2 linked regions of the Sagittula sp. P11 genome follow. The protein of the gene in region 1 interacts with the protein of each later gene in a pairwise test. Links are inferred from orthologs where the notes say so. Each region holds a gene or a part of one and is shown on either strand. Other genes may lie near its edges.

Region 1 (4,865 bases):
CAACTGCACGGCGAGAAGAAGCGCCACGTCAACCGTTATGCCACCGAGACGCCCGAGGCCGAGGCGCCGTTCGAGATCGTCACCCGCAAGGCCGTCGGGCCGGACGCGGACGAATTGACGGCGAACCCGCGTGCCCGCTCGGCCAAGCTCAGGGTGGCGCGCCGCACCGACCTGCCCGCCGAGGCTGTCGAGGCGGACGAGATTGCCATGCCCATGCTCAAGGGCGCGACTTCCAAGGGGAAAAACTGAAATGCGGACGCTGTTGTTCATCCTTTCGGCGCTGGCGGTGATCGGCTCGGGCTACTGGGCCTACCGCGAGAACTACCAGACGCAGGACGAACTGGACCATGTCGCGGGACTGCGCCGCGAGATCGGCGCCGCGCGCGAACGGCTGTCGATCCTGCGGGCGGAGTGGGCCTATCTCAACCGCCCCGACCGTCTGCGCGACCTTGCCGAAATGAACTTCGACAAGCTGCAGCTTCTGGCCCTGCGCCCCGACCAGTTCGGGCTGATCGTGCAGGTGGCCTATCCGCTGCCGCCGGAGCTGACCCTGGACGGGGTCGAGGAAGTCACCACGAGGGGAGCGACCAACCCATGACACGCGTGCCGCTGCGCCCGTTGGCGCGCATTCTCGAAGCCCGCCGCAAGGGCGAGAACCCCGACGCCATCGAGAAGGAAAACCGCCGCATCCGCCACGAGGCGATGCGCGACAGGATGCGCCTGCGGGCCGAGGGCCGCCTTCTGGTGCTGGCGATGATGTTCTTCTGCGCCTACGCCGTGATCGGGGCGCGCATGGGCATGTTGTCGGCGTCGGAGCCGGAAGAGCCGCGGGCCCAGGCGTCGGGGGCGTCGATCATCGCGAGCCGCGCCGACATCGTGGACCGTCACGGCCGCATCCTCGCGACGAACATGTCGACGCATTCGCTGTACGCCCATCCCAACCAGATGATCGACCCGGAGCGGGCGGCGCTGCGGCTGGCCGAGATCTTCCCCGATCTCGACGGCGAGAAAATGGCCAAGCGGTTCATGGACCCCAAGCGCAAGTTCCTGTGGGTGAAGAAGAAACTGAGCCCGGAGCAGATGCAGGCGGTGCATGATATCGGCGAGCCCGGTCTTCTGTTCGGCCCGCGCGAGATGCGGCTTTACCCCAATGGCGCGTTGGCCTCGCACGTTCTGGGCGGCGCCTCCTTCGGGGCCGAAGGCGTGCATTCCGCCGAGGTGATCGGCACGGCGGGGATCGAGAAGTTCTTTGACAAGGAGCTGCGCGACCCGGGCCGCGAGGGCGTGCCGCTGACGCTGTCCATCGACCTGACTGTGCAGGCGGCGGCCGAGGAAGTGCTGGACGCCGGCATGAAGCTGATGAACGCCAGGGGCGCGGCATCGGTGCTGATGGACGTGCACACCGGCGAGGTTCTGTCGATCGTGTCGCTGCCGGACTTCGATCCGAACGACCGTCCGCGCCCGCCGACCCAGGGGCGCCCGTCCGACTCGCCGCTGTTCAACCGCGCGGTGCAGGGGGTGTACGAGCTGGGCTCCACCTTCAAGATCTTCGCGGCGGCGCAGGCCATGCAGCTTGGGCTCGTCACCGCGCAGTCGGTGATCGACACCGCGCCTCCCTTCAAGGTCGGCGGCCACCGGATCGGCGAGTTCGACAACCACAACTACGGGAAGCTGACGGTCGAGAAGATCATCGTGAAGTCGTCGAACCGCGGCACGGGCAAGCTGGCACTGGCCATCGGCCCGACCCGCCAGCAGGAGTTCCTGAAGGCCATGGGCTTGTTCGATGCCACGCCGCTGGAGATCGTAGAGGCCTCCGGGGGCAAGCCGCTCTGGCCGTCGCGCTGGACCGACCTGTCGGCGGTGACGATTTCCTACGGTCACGGGATTTCCACGACGCCGCTGCACCTTGCGGCCGGATATGCGGCCATCGCCAACGGCGGGCACATCGTGAAGCCGACGCTGCTGAAGCAGTCCGGCCCGCGCTACCAGGACGTGATCCTGAGGAAGGACGTGGCGCAGGACGCGCTGCACATGCTGCGGCAGGTCGTGGCAAGCGAGGACGGCACGGCCTCCTTCGCGGAGGTGCCCGGATACCACGTCGGCGGCAAGACCGGCTCGGCGGAGAAGCCCAAGGAAAACGGTGGCGGCTACTACAAGGACAAGAACATCAACACCTTCGCGTCGATCTTTCCGGCCAACGATCCGAAGTACGTGCTGGTCGTGACGCTGGACGAGCCGGTGGAGACCTCCGGGTCGAAGCCGCGCCGCACCGCGGGCTGGACGGCAGTGCCGGTCGCGGCCGAGATGATCGGCAGGATTGCGCCGCTGTTGGGCTTGCGTCCGGACTACGAAACGGGGCAATTGGACGTCAGCATGAGTGCCTCGGACTAGGGAGCTGGCAACCGCCGGGGCAGGGATAATGTGCCAGCGAAAAGCCGGGAAATCTGAGATGTCGTCTGACGGGACAGTGGTGAAAAGCCTTCGGGACCTTGGCCTGACGGCCCGGGGCGGGCGTGACGTGAAGGTCACCGGCCTCGCGGTCGACAGCCGCGATGTGCGGGAGGGCTACCTGTTCGCTGCCCTGCCGGGCACGCGCGTCCACGGGGCCGAATTCATCCAGTACGCGCTGCGGATGGGCGCGGGGGCGGTGCTGACCGATGCGGCCGGGGCGAAGATCGCCGCGGATGTGCTGGGTGGGGCCGACGCGGCGCTGATCGTGGCCGAAGATCCGCGGCAGGCGCTGGCCTATACATCCGCCCTGTGGTTCGGCGCGCAGCCGGAGACCATGGTGGCGGTTACCGGAACAAACGGAAAGACTTCGGTGGCGACCTTCACGCGGCAGATCTGGCAGGAGCTGGGTCTGCGCGCGGTCAATGTCGGCACCACGGGCGTCGAGGGAGACTGGAGCGCACCGCTGAAGCACACCACGCCGGAGCCGATCACCCTGCATCGGATGCTGGCCGGCGCGGCAGAGGCGGGCGTGACCCACGCCGCGATGGAGGCCTCGTCCCACGGTCTGTCGCAGCGGCGGCTCGACGGGGTGCAACTCATGGCGGCGGGGTTCACGAACTTCACGCAGGATCACCTCGACTATCACACGAGCTTCGAGGACTACTTTGCCGCGAAGGCGGGGCTTTTCGCCCGCGTCCTGCCGGAGGATGGAGTGGCCGTCATCAACATCGACGACCCGCGCGGCGTCGACATGGTGGCGATTGCCCGGGCGCGCGGGCAGGAGGTTCTTACCGTCGGTCGCGAAGCCGCGGACATCTGCCTCGAGGCGCAGCGCTTTGACGCCACGGGGCAGGAGATCCGGCTGAGCTTTGAAGGCGAGGTTCGGCAGGAGCGGCTTGGCCTGATCGGCGGCTTCCAGGCGGAGAACGTGCTCTTGGCAGCGGGTCTGGTCATCGCCTGCGGCGGCGACCCGGACGACGTGTTCGACGTGCTGCCGCTGCTGGGGACGGTGCGCGGACGGATGCAACTGGCGGCGATGCGCGACAACGGCGCGGCGGTCTTTGTCGATTACGCCCACACGCCCGATGCGGTGGCGACGGCGATCCAGGCGCTGCGCCCGCACGTCATGGGTCGCCTCGTGGCCATCGTCGGCGCGGGCGGCGACCGCGACACGGGCAAGCGGCCCCTGATGGGGCAGGCCGCGGCCGAGTTCGCCGACAGCGTGATCGTGACCGACGACAACCCGCGCTCCGAAGACCCGGCATCGATCCGCGCCATGGTCATGGAGGGCGCGCCGGAGGCGCTGGAAGTGGGCGACCGGGCAGAGGCGATCCTGCGCGGCGTCGATGCCTTGGGACCGGGCGACGCGCTGCTGATCTGCGGCAAGGGGCACGAGACCGGCCAGATCGTAGGCGACACGGTCTATCCCTTCGACGACGCGGAACAGGCCAGCGTTGCGGTGTCGGCGCTGGACGGAAAGGGGCTCTGATGCTCTGGACGGCGGCAGAGGCGGCGGCGGCCACCGGCGGACGCGTGGCATCCGACTGGCAGGTTTCGGGCGTGTCCATCGACACGCGCACCATCGAACCGGGCGATCTGTTCGTGGCGCTGAAGGCGGCGCGGGACGGGCACGACTTCGTCGCGCAGGCGCTGGAGAAGGGCGCGGCGGCGGCACTGGTCAGCCGGATTCCCGAGGGTGTGGACAACCCCGAAAAGCTGTTGCTGGTCGATGACGTGCAGACCGGACTTGAAGCTTTGGGCAAAGCTGCGCGCGCGCGGTTCGCGGGCCGCGTCGTGGCGGTGACCGGATCGGTCGGCAAGACCTCCACCAAGGAGATGCTGCGCACGGTCCTGTCGGCGCAGGGCACGGTGCATGCCGCCGAGAAGTCCTACAACAACCACTGGGGCGTTCCGCTGACGCTGGCGCGGATGCCGAAGGACGCCGATTTCGCGGTGATCGAGATCGGCATGAACCATCCCGGGGAAATCGCGCCGCTGGCCCGCATGGCCCGGCCGCATGTGGCCATGGTCACCATCGTCGCGCCCGCGCATCTTGCCGCCTTCGAGAACCTCGAAGGGATCGCACGGGAAAAGGCGTCGATCTTCGAGGGGCTGGAGCCGCGCGGGATCGCGATCTACAACGGCGACCTCGCGGTGAGCCCGATCCTGCGCGACAAGGCGGCAGAGACGGCGCGGCGGTCGATCTCCTTCGGCGAGGCGGCGGGCAACCACCACCGGCTGACCTCGGTGCAGGTGATGGACGCCTGCACGGTGGCGACGGGCCGGGCGTGGCGCGTGCCGCTGCTGTTCAAGGTCATGGTGCCGGGGCGGCATTTCGCGATGAACGCGATGGGCGCCATCGCGGTGATCTCGGCCCTTGGGTTGGACCGGGCGCTGGCGATCAATGCTCTGGC
Region 2 (4,964 bases), 2.1 Mb from region 1 along the record:
CCCTCCCCCGGACACGAAAAAGGCGGCGCACCGATACCCGGCACGCCGCCCCTGTTGCCGACCCATCAGGGCCTTACTCCGCCGCGTCCCGCCGGGGCAGCACCCAGCCCGGCCGCGGGTAGTGGCAGGTGTAGCCGTGCGGAATACGCTGCAGGTAATCCTGGTGCTCGGGCTCGGCCTCCCAGAAATCGCCCACCGGCTCGACCTCCGTCACCACCTTGCCGGGCCACAGGCCCGAGGCATCCACGTCGCGGATCGTCTCCAGCGCCACGTCACGCTGCGCCTCGTCGACGTAGTAGATGGCCGAGCGGTAGGACATGCCCCGGTCGTTGCCCTGCCGGTTGGGCGTGGTCGGGTCGTGGATCTGGAAGAAGAACTCCAGCAGCCGGCGATAGCTGGTCTTCTCCGGGTCGAAGAGGATCTCGATCCCCTCCGCATGGGTCCCGTGGTTGCGGTAGGTCGCGTTGGGCACGTCGCCCCCGGTATAGCCCACCCGGGTCTTTTCCACCCCCGGCAGCTTGCGGATCAGGTCCTGCATTCCCCAGAAGCAGCCCCCCGCCAGAACGGCACGTTCGGTCATTGGATCTCCTCCACCTGGTCGATGTACTGGCCGTAGCCTTCGGCCTCCATGTCGTCGCGGTGCACGAAGCGCAGCGAGGCCGAGTTGATGCAGTAGCGCAAACCGCCCCGATCGGACGGTCCATCCGGAAAGACATGCCCCAGATGGCTGTCTCCGTGGCGCGAACGTACCTCCGTGCGGATCATGCCGTGCGTGGTGTCCCGCAGTTCCACGACGTTCTCGGGTTCGATCGGCTTCACGAAGCTCGGCCAGCCGCATCCCGATTCGTACTTCGCGGCGCTGGCGAACAGCGGCTCCCCGGACACCACGTCGACGTAGATGCCGGGCTCCTTGTTTCCCAGGTATTCCCCGGTGCCCGGACGCTCCGTACCGCTCTGCTGCGTGACGCGATACTGCTCTGGCGTCAACGTGGCGATAACGTCCGGTCTGCGTTCATATTTTGGCATGTGCGTCCTCCTGTGCGGTCTGCAACGGAAGATGGGGCCTGTTGCGAATAAGCAAAGCCCCGCCGAAACATCGTACACATGAATGTGGGCAGCCTTGCGCCAAAAAGGTTCACCTGTCATGAAACAGGCGGGTGACAACGCTTTCTCCCAAGAACACGCAAGTCGCCTCGGGCGCGGAGATGGCAGCTCTGCGCCCGTCAATACCCCTCCGGACATCCACGGCTTGCATCGCAGCGTTCCGAAGCCCTGCTCTCGCAGGAACCTGTACATTTCGAGTGAATGCGTATTGGCAGCACGTCCCCCCACTCGGCAAATCGGATTCCATCACGGAATGAACGCCCGCGCAAGAGTCACGTTGCCGTGGCGTCTACTGTTTTTTCGGCAATCCGCGAAATGTGACCGAACTGCCGCGCCCCGTCAGCCCTTGCCGCGCAGGCGCCCAACCGCCCAGCGGGCCGCGTCCCGGACGGCCTCGTCGGGGTCGTCGCACAGCCCCTGCGCCACCGGCTCCAGCGCCGCCCGGCCCGAGTTGCCCACGGCATACATCACGTTGCGCACCATGCGGTCGCGCCCGATCCGCTTGATCGGAGAGCCGGAGAACCGCGCCCGGAATCCGGCGTCGTCCAGCGCCGCCAGATCGGCCAGCGGCGGGGCGCGCAGGTCGTCGCGGGCGTGATACTTCACCTCCTGCGCCACGCCTGCGAACTTGTTCCACGGGCAGACCGCAAGGCAGTCGTCGCAGCCGTAGATGCGGTTGCCCAGCCCGGGGCGCAGCGCCTCGTCCACCGGGCCCCTGTGCTCGATCGTCAGGTAGGAGATGCAGCGCCGCGCATCCAGCCGGTAGGGCGCGGGAAAGGCATCGGTCGGGCAGACGTCGAGGCAGCGGCGGCACGAACCGCAATGATCCGCTTCCGCTCCGTCCGGCGTCAGGTCGAGCGTGGTAAAGATGCAGCCGAGGAAGAACCACGACCCCAGCCTGCGCGACACGAGGTTGGTGTGCTTGCCCTGCCAGCCGAGACCCGCGGCCTGCCCCAGCGGCTTCTCCATCACCGGCGCGGTGTCGACGAAGACCTTGATTTCCGGCCCCGCCGTGCCCTCCGCCTCTGCCGCCTCGATCAGCCAGCGGCCAAGCCGTTTCAGCCGCTTCTTGACCACGTCATGATAGTCGCGATGGCGGGCATAGACGCTGACCGCGCCGCGTTCCGGCCGGTCCAGCACCGCAAGCGGGTCCTCGTCGGGGCCGTAGTCCTCCGCCAGCATCACGACGGAGCGCGCCTCGGGCCAGAGCGCCGCCGGATCGCCGCGCCAGTGCATCCGCTCCGCCAGCCAGCCCATCTGCCCATGGTAGCCCGCACCGACAAAGGCCTGCAGCCGCGACATCACCTCGGGCAGGTCCGCCACGCGGGCGACACGGCAGTCGGAAAACCCGACCTCTGCCGCTTCCCGCTTCAGCGCTGCCGTCAGATCCTGCACGCGACCCCCGTTCCTCTCTGTCCGAAGTGTCCCCGACCGCGGCACGTCATGCCGCGCAGGGCAACCGGCCTCAGAAGTCGAGGTCGGCGTAATGGGCGGGCGGCGGGAAGCCCGGCACCTGGTCGGCCAGGATCGAGCGGAAGGCGGGGCGCGACTTGATCTTCGCGTACCAGTCCTTGACCACCGACGACCGGTTCCAGTCCACGTCCGAGATGTAGTCCAGCGACGACAGGTGCGCGGCGGCGGCGAAATCGGCCAGCGTCATGGAATCCCCGGCCAGCCAGCGGCGGTGATCCAGCAACCACGCCATGTAGTCGAGGTGGTACTTGACCGCCTTGGCGCCCGACTTGACGTTGCCGCTATCGGGGAAGCCGGCCTTCATCATCTTCTTGTTCACCCGCTCGTAAAGCAGCTTCGACGTCACCTCGTTGTGGAACTTGTCGTCGAACCAGCCCACCAGCCGGCGCACTTCGTAGCGCGCATCGGCAGAGCGCGGCATCAGCGAGGGTTCGGGATACTTCTCCTCGATCCATTCGCAGATCGCCGCCGACTCGGCCATTGTCTTGCCGTCGATCCGGATCACCGGAACCTTGGCCGCCGGGTTGCGCCGCAGGAAGTCCGGGTCCTGCTCCCAGTAGCGTTCCTCCACCAGCTCGCATTCGATCTTTTTCTCGGCGAGGCTCAACCGCACCTTGCGGCAGAACGGTGAAAGAGGAACGTGATAAAGCTTGGCCATTTAAGTCCTGTATGGTCGGGGAGCCCCCCACTAATAGAGGTCAAGGCCACCGGGATTCAAGCGCCTCCACGCGTCCCGGCCACGGCGCGCCGAAGCGCCGCTCATCCTTCGAAACAGTCGTCCCGCCCGTCGGCGGCAATCGTCGCCGCGCCGTCCTGGATCGACCGCGCCCGCCGGTCGACAGAGTTCGAGGGCCGCCCGGCGTTGCGCTCCTTCGGGTTGGGCAGGACTGCCGCGAGCAGCGCCGCCTGCCGCGCGCTCAGCGCATCGGCGCTCACCCCGAAGTAGTGCCGCGCCGCGGCCTCCACGCCAAAGACGCCCTCGCCGAACTCCGCCACGTTCAGGTAGACCTCGAGGATGCGCCGCTTCGACCACAGCGCCTCCACCATGGGGGTCATGCCGGCCTCCAGCCCCTTTCGGAACCACGACCGCTCCTGCCAGAGGTAGACGTTCTTCACCACCTGCTGGCTGATGGTCGACCCGCCGCGCGCCGCCCCTTCCGAGATCGCCGCCCGGATCGCGCCCATGTCGAAGCCCCAGTGCTCGCAGAAATTGGCGTCCTCCGCCGCGACGGCAGAGCGGGCCATGACCGGCGCGATGTCCTCGAAGTCGACCCAGTCGCGTTCCAGCGCGCCCAGCCGCGACCGCTCCACCCACATGGTGTGCGTCATCGGCGGGTCGACCACGCTGAACAGCGCCACCGCCACGACCACCAGTCCTGCCATCAGCACCACCCCCCGCAGCACGAGCCTGCGCAGCCTCCGTTTCAGGGGAAGCCTGCCCGCCGTGCGCGCCTTGTCGCTCTTTGTCTTCCGCGCGTCCGTCTTGCGCGCCGCTTTTGCCCGTCTTGCCATCCCCCTTGTCTACACTGACGGGCGGCGGGTTCGAGAGCAAAAAAAGGAGCGCCCCGAAGGACGCCCCGCAGCCTGCCCGTACGGCCAGGCGAACCACTTGTTACCGTCAAAAGGGAACCCCTTACCAACGCCCCCTATATTGCTTCGGAAGGTGGCCCCGACCGCGCGCAAAAGTGGCGAGAAAGAGGTTTTTGACCTAACGTCAACCAATTTCGCGGATTTCGTAGTCGCGCTTTATCCCTGCGGTTGTCCTACCCCATTCACTTTCACGCATACGTTTCTGATGCGCCTCGAAGGCGGCGGAATCGGTGAATCGCTCTGCAACGCGCCAGACCAGCGGACCGCTGGGCTCCACCTCGAACGACAGGCAGCCCGGCTCCGCGCGGGTCAGCGCCACGTGTTCGGGCAGCGCCTGCCGCACCCGCTCCGCCTCTGCCGCGTCGGCGCAGATCAGCCGCCCCGTCAGTTCGATCATGTCCCCTCCCCCGCGCCCGTCCAGCCAGAGCCCGTCCAAAGCCGATAAAAAAAGGTCCCCGCCCGGGGGCAGGGACCTTCGATGTCTTGCGCGGGGATCACTCCGCCGGAACGGCGAGGCTTTCCTCGATGCCCAGCGGATGCGGGATCTTGTTCAGCATCTCCTTCGGGCAGACCTGAACGAAGTGCGCCTTCTCCAGGTCCCAGTGCTGCAGGATCTCCGCCGCGCGCTGCGACCGGGTCTCGGCCAGGTGACGCTCGATCAGGTCCTTCAGCTGGTCTTCCCAGGCCGACACGGTCACCGGGCAGGTCACCAGGCTTTCCATGTTCATCATGTCGCGCGCCTGGTCGTCCGGATCGTACAGGTAGGCCATGCCGCCCGTCATCCCCGCACCGAAGTT

What was found.
Region 2: the proteins of CDO87_RS16920 (region 1) and mtgA interact in binary tests that used the Escherichia coli proteins (3 or more experiments, as listed by UniProt). The link is inferred for Sagittula sp. P11 from one-to-one orthologs.

The regions. Positions count from the first base shown.
Region 1 is NZ_CP021913.1:3,464,467-3,469,331, forward strand. Bases 1-2,992 are described here. They hold CDO87_RS16920 (penicillin-binding protein 2), read left to right. Parts: upstream 1-594; coding sequence 595-2,391; downstream 2,392-2,992. Other genes in these bases: rsmH (16S rRNA (cytosine(1402)-N(4))-methyltransferase RsmH), read left to right, coding at 1-249; CDO87_RS16915 (cell division protein FtsL), read left to right, coding at 251-598; CDO87_RS16925 (UDP-N-acetylmuramoyl-L-alanyl-D-glutamate--2,6-diaminopimelate ligase), read left to right, coding at 2,450-2,992. Also shown: more of CDO87_RS16925, read left to right, coding at 2,993-3,940; murF (UDP-N-acetylmuramoyl-tripeptide--D-alanyl-D-alanine ligase), read left to right, coding at 3,937-4,865. UniProt on the Escherichia coli protein: Essential cell division protein that catalyzes cross-linking of the peptidoglycan cell wall at the division septum. Required for localization of FtsN.
Region 2 is NZ_CP021913.1:1,384,015-1,388,978, forward strand. What follows is about bases 2,214-4,964. They hold mtgA (monofunctional biosynthetic peptidoglycan transglycosylase), read right to left. Parts: upstream 4,090-4,964; coding sequence 3,337-4,089; downstream 2,214-3,336. Other genes in these bases: queG (tRNA epoxyqueuosine(34) reductase QueG), read right to left, coding at 2,214-2,499; CDO87_RS06770 (glutathione S-transferase family protein), read right to left, coding at 2,570-3,235; CDO87_RS06780 (putative quinol monooxygenase), read right to left, coding at 4,292-4,564; gltB (glutamate synthase large subunit), read right to left, coding at 4,662-4,964. Outside these bases: peptide-methionine (S)-S-oxide reductase MsrA, read right to left, coding at 74-580; peptide-methionine (R)-S-oxide reductase MsrB, read right to left, coding at 577-1,026; more of queG, read right to left, coding at 1,444-2,213. UniProt on the Escherichia coli protein: Peptidoglycan polymerase that catalyzes glycan chain elongation from lipid-linked precursors. May play a role in peptidoglycan assembly during cell division in collaboration with other cell division proteins.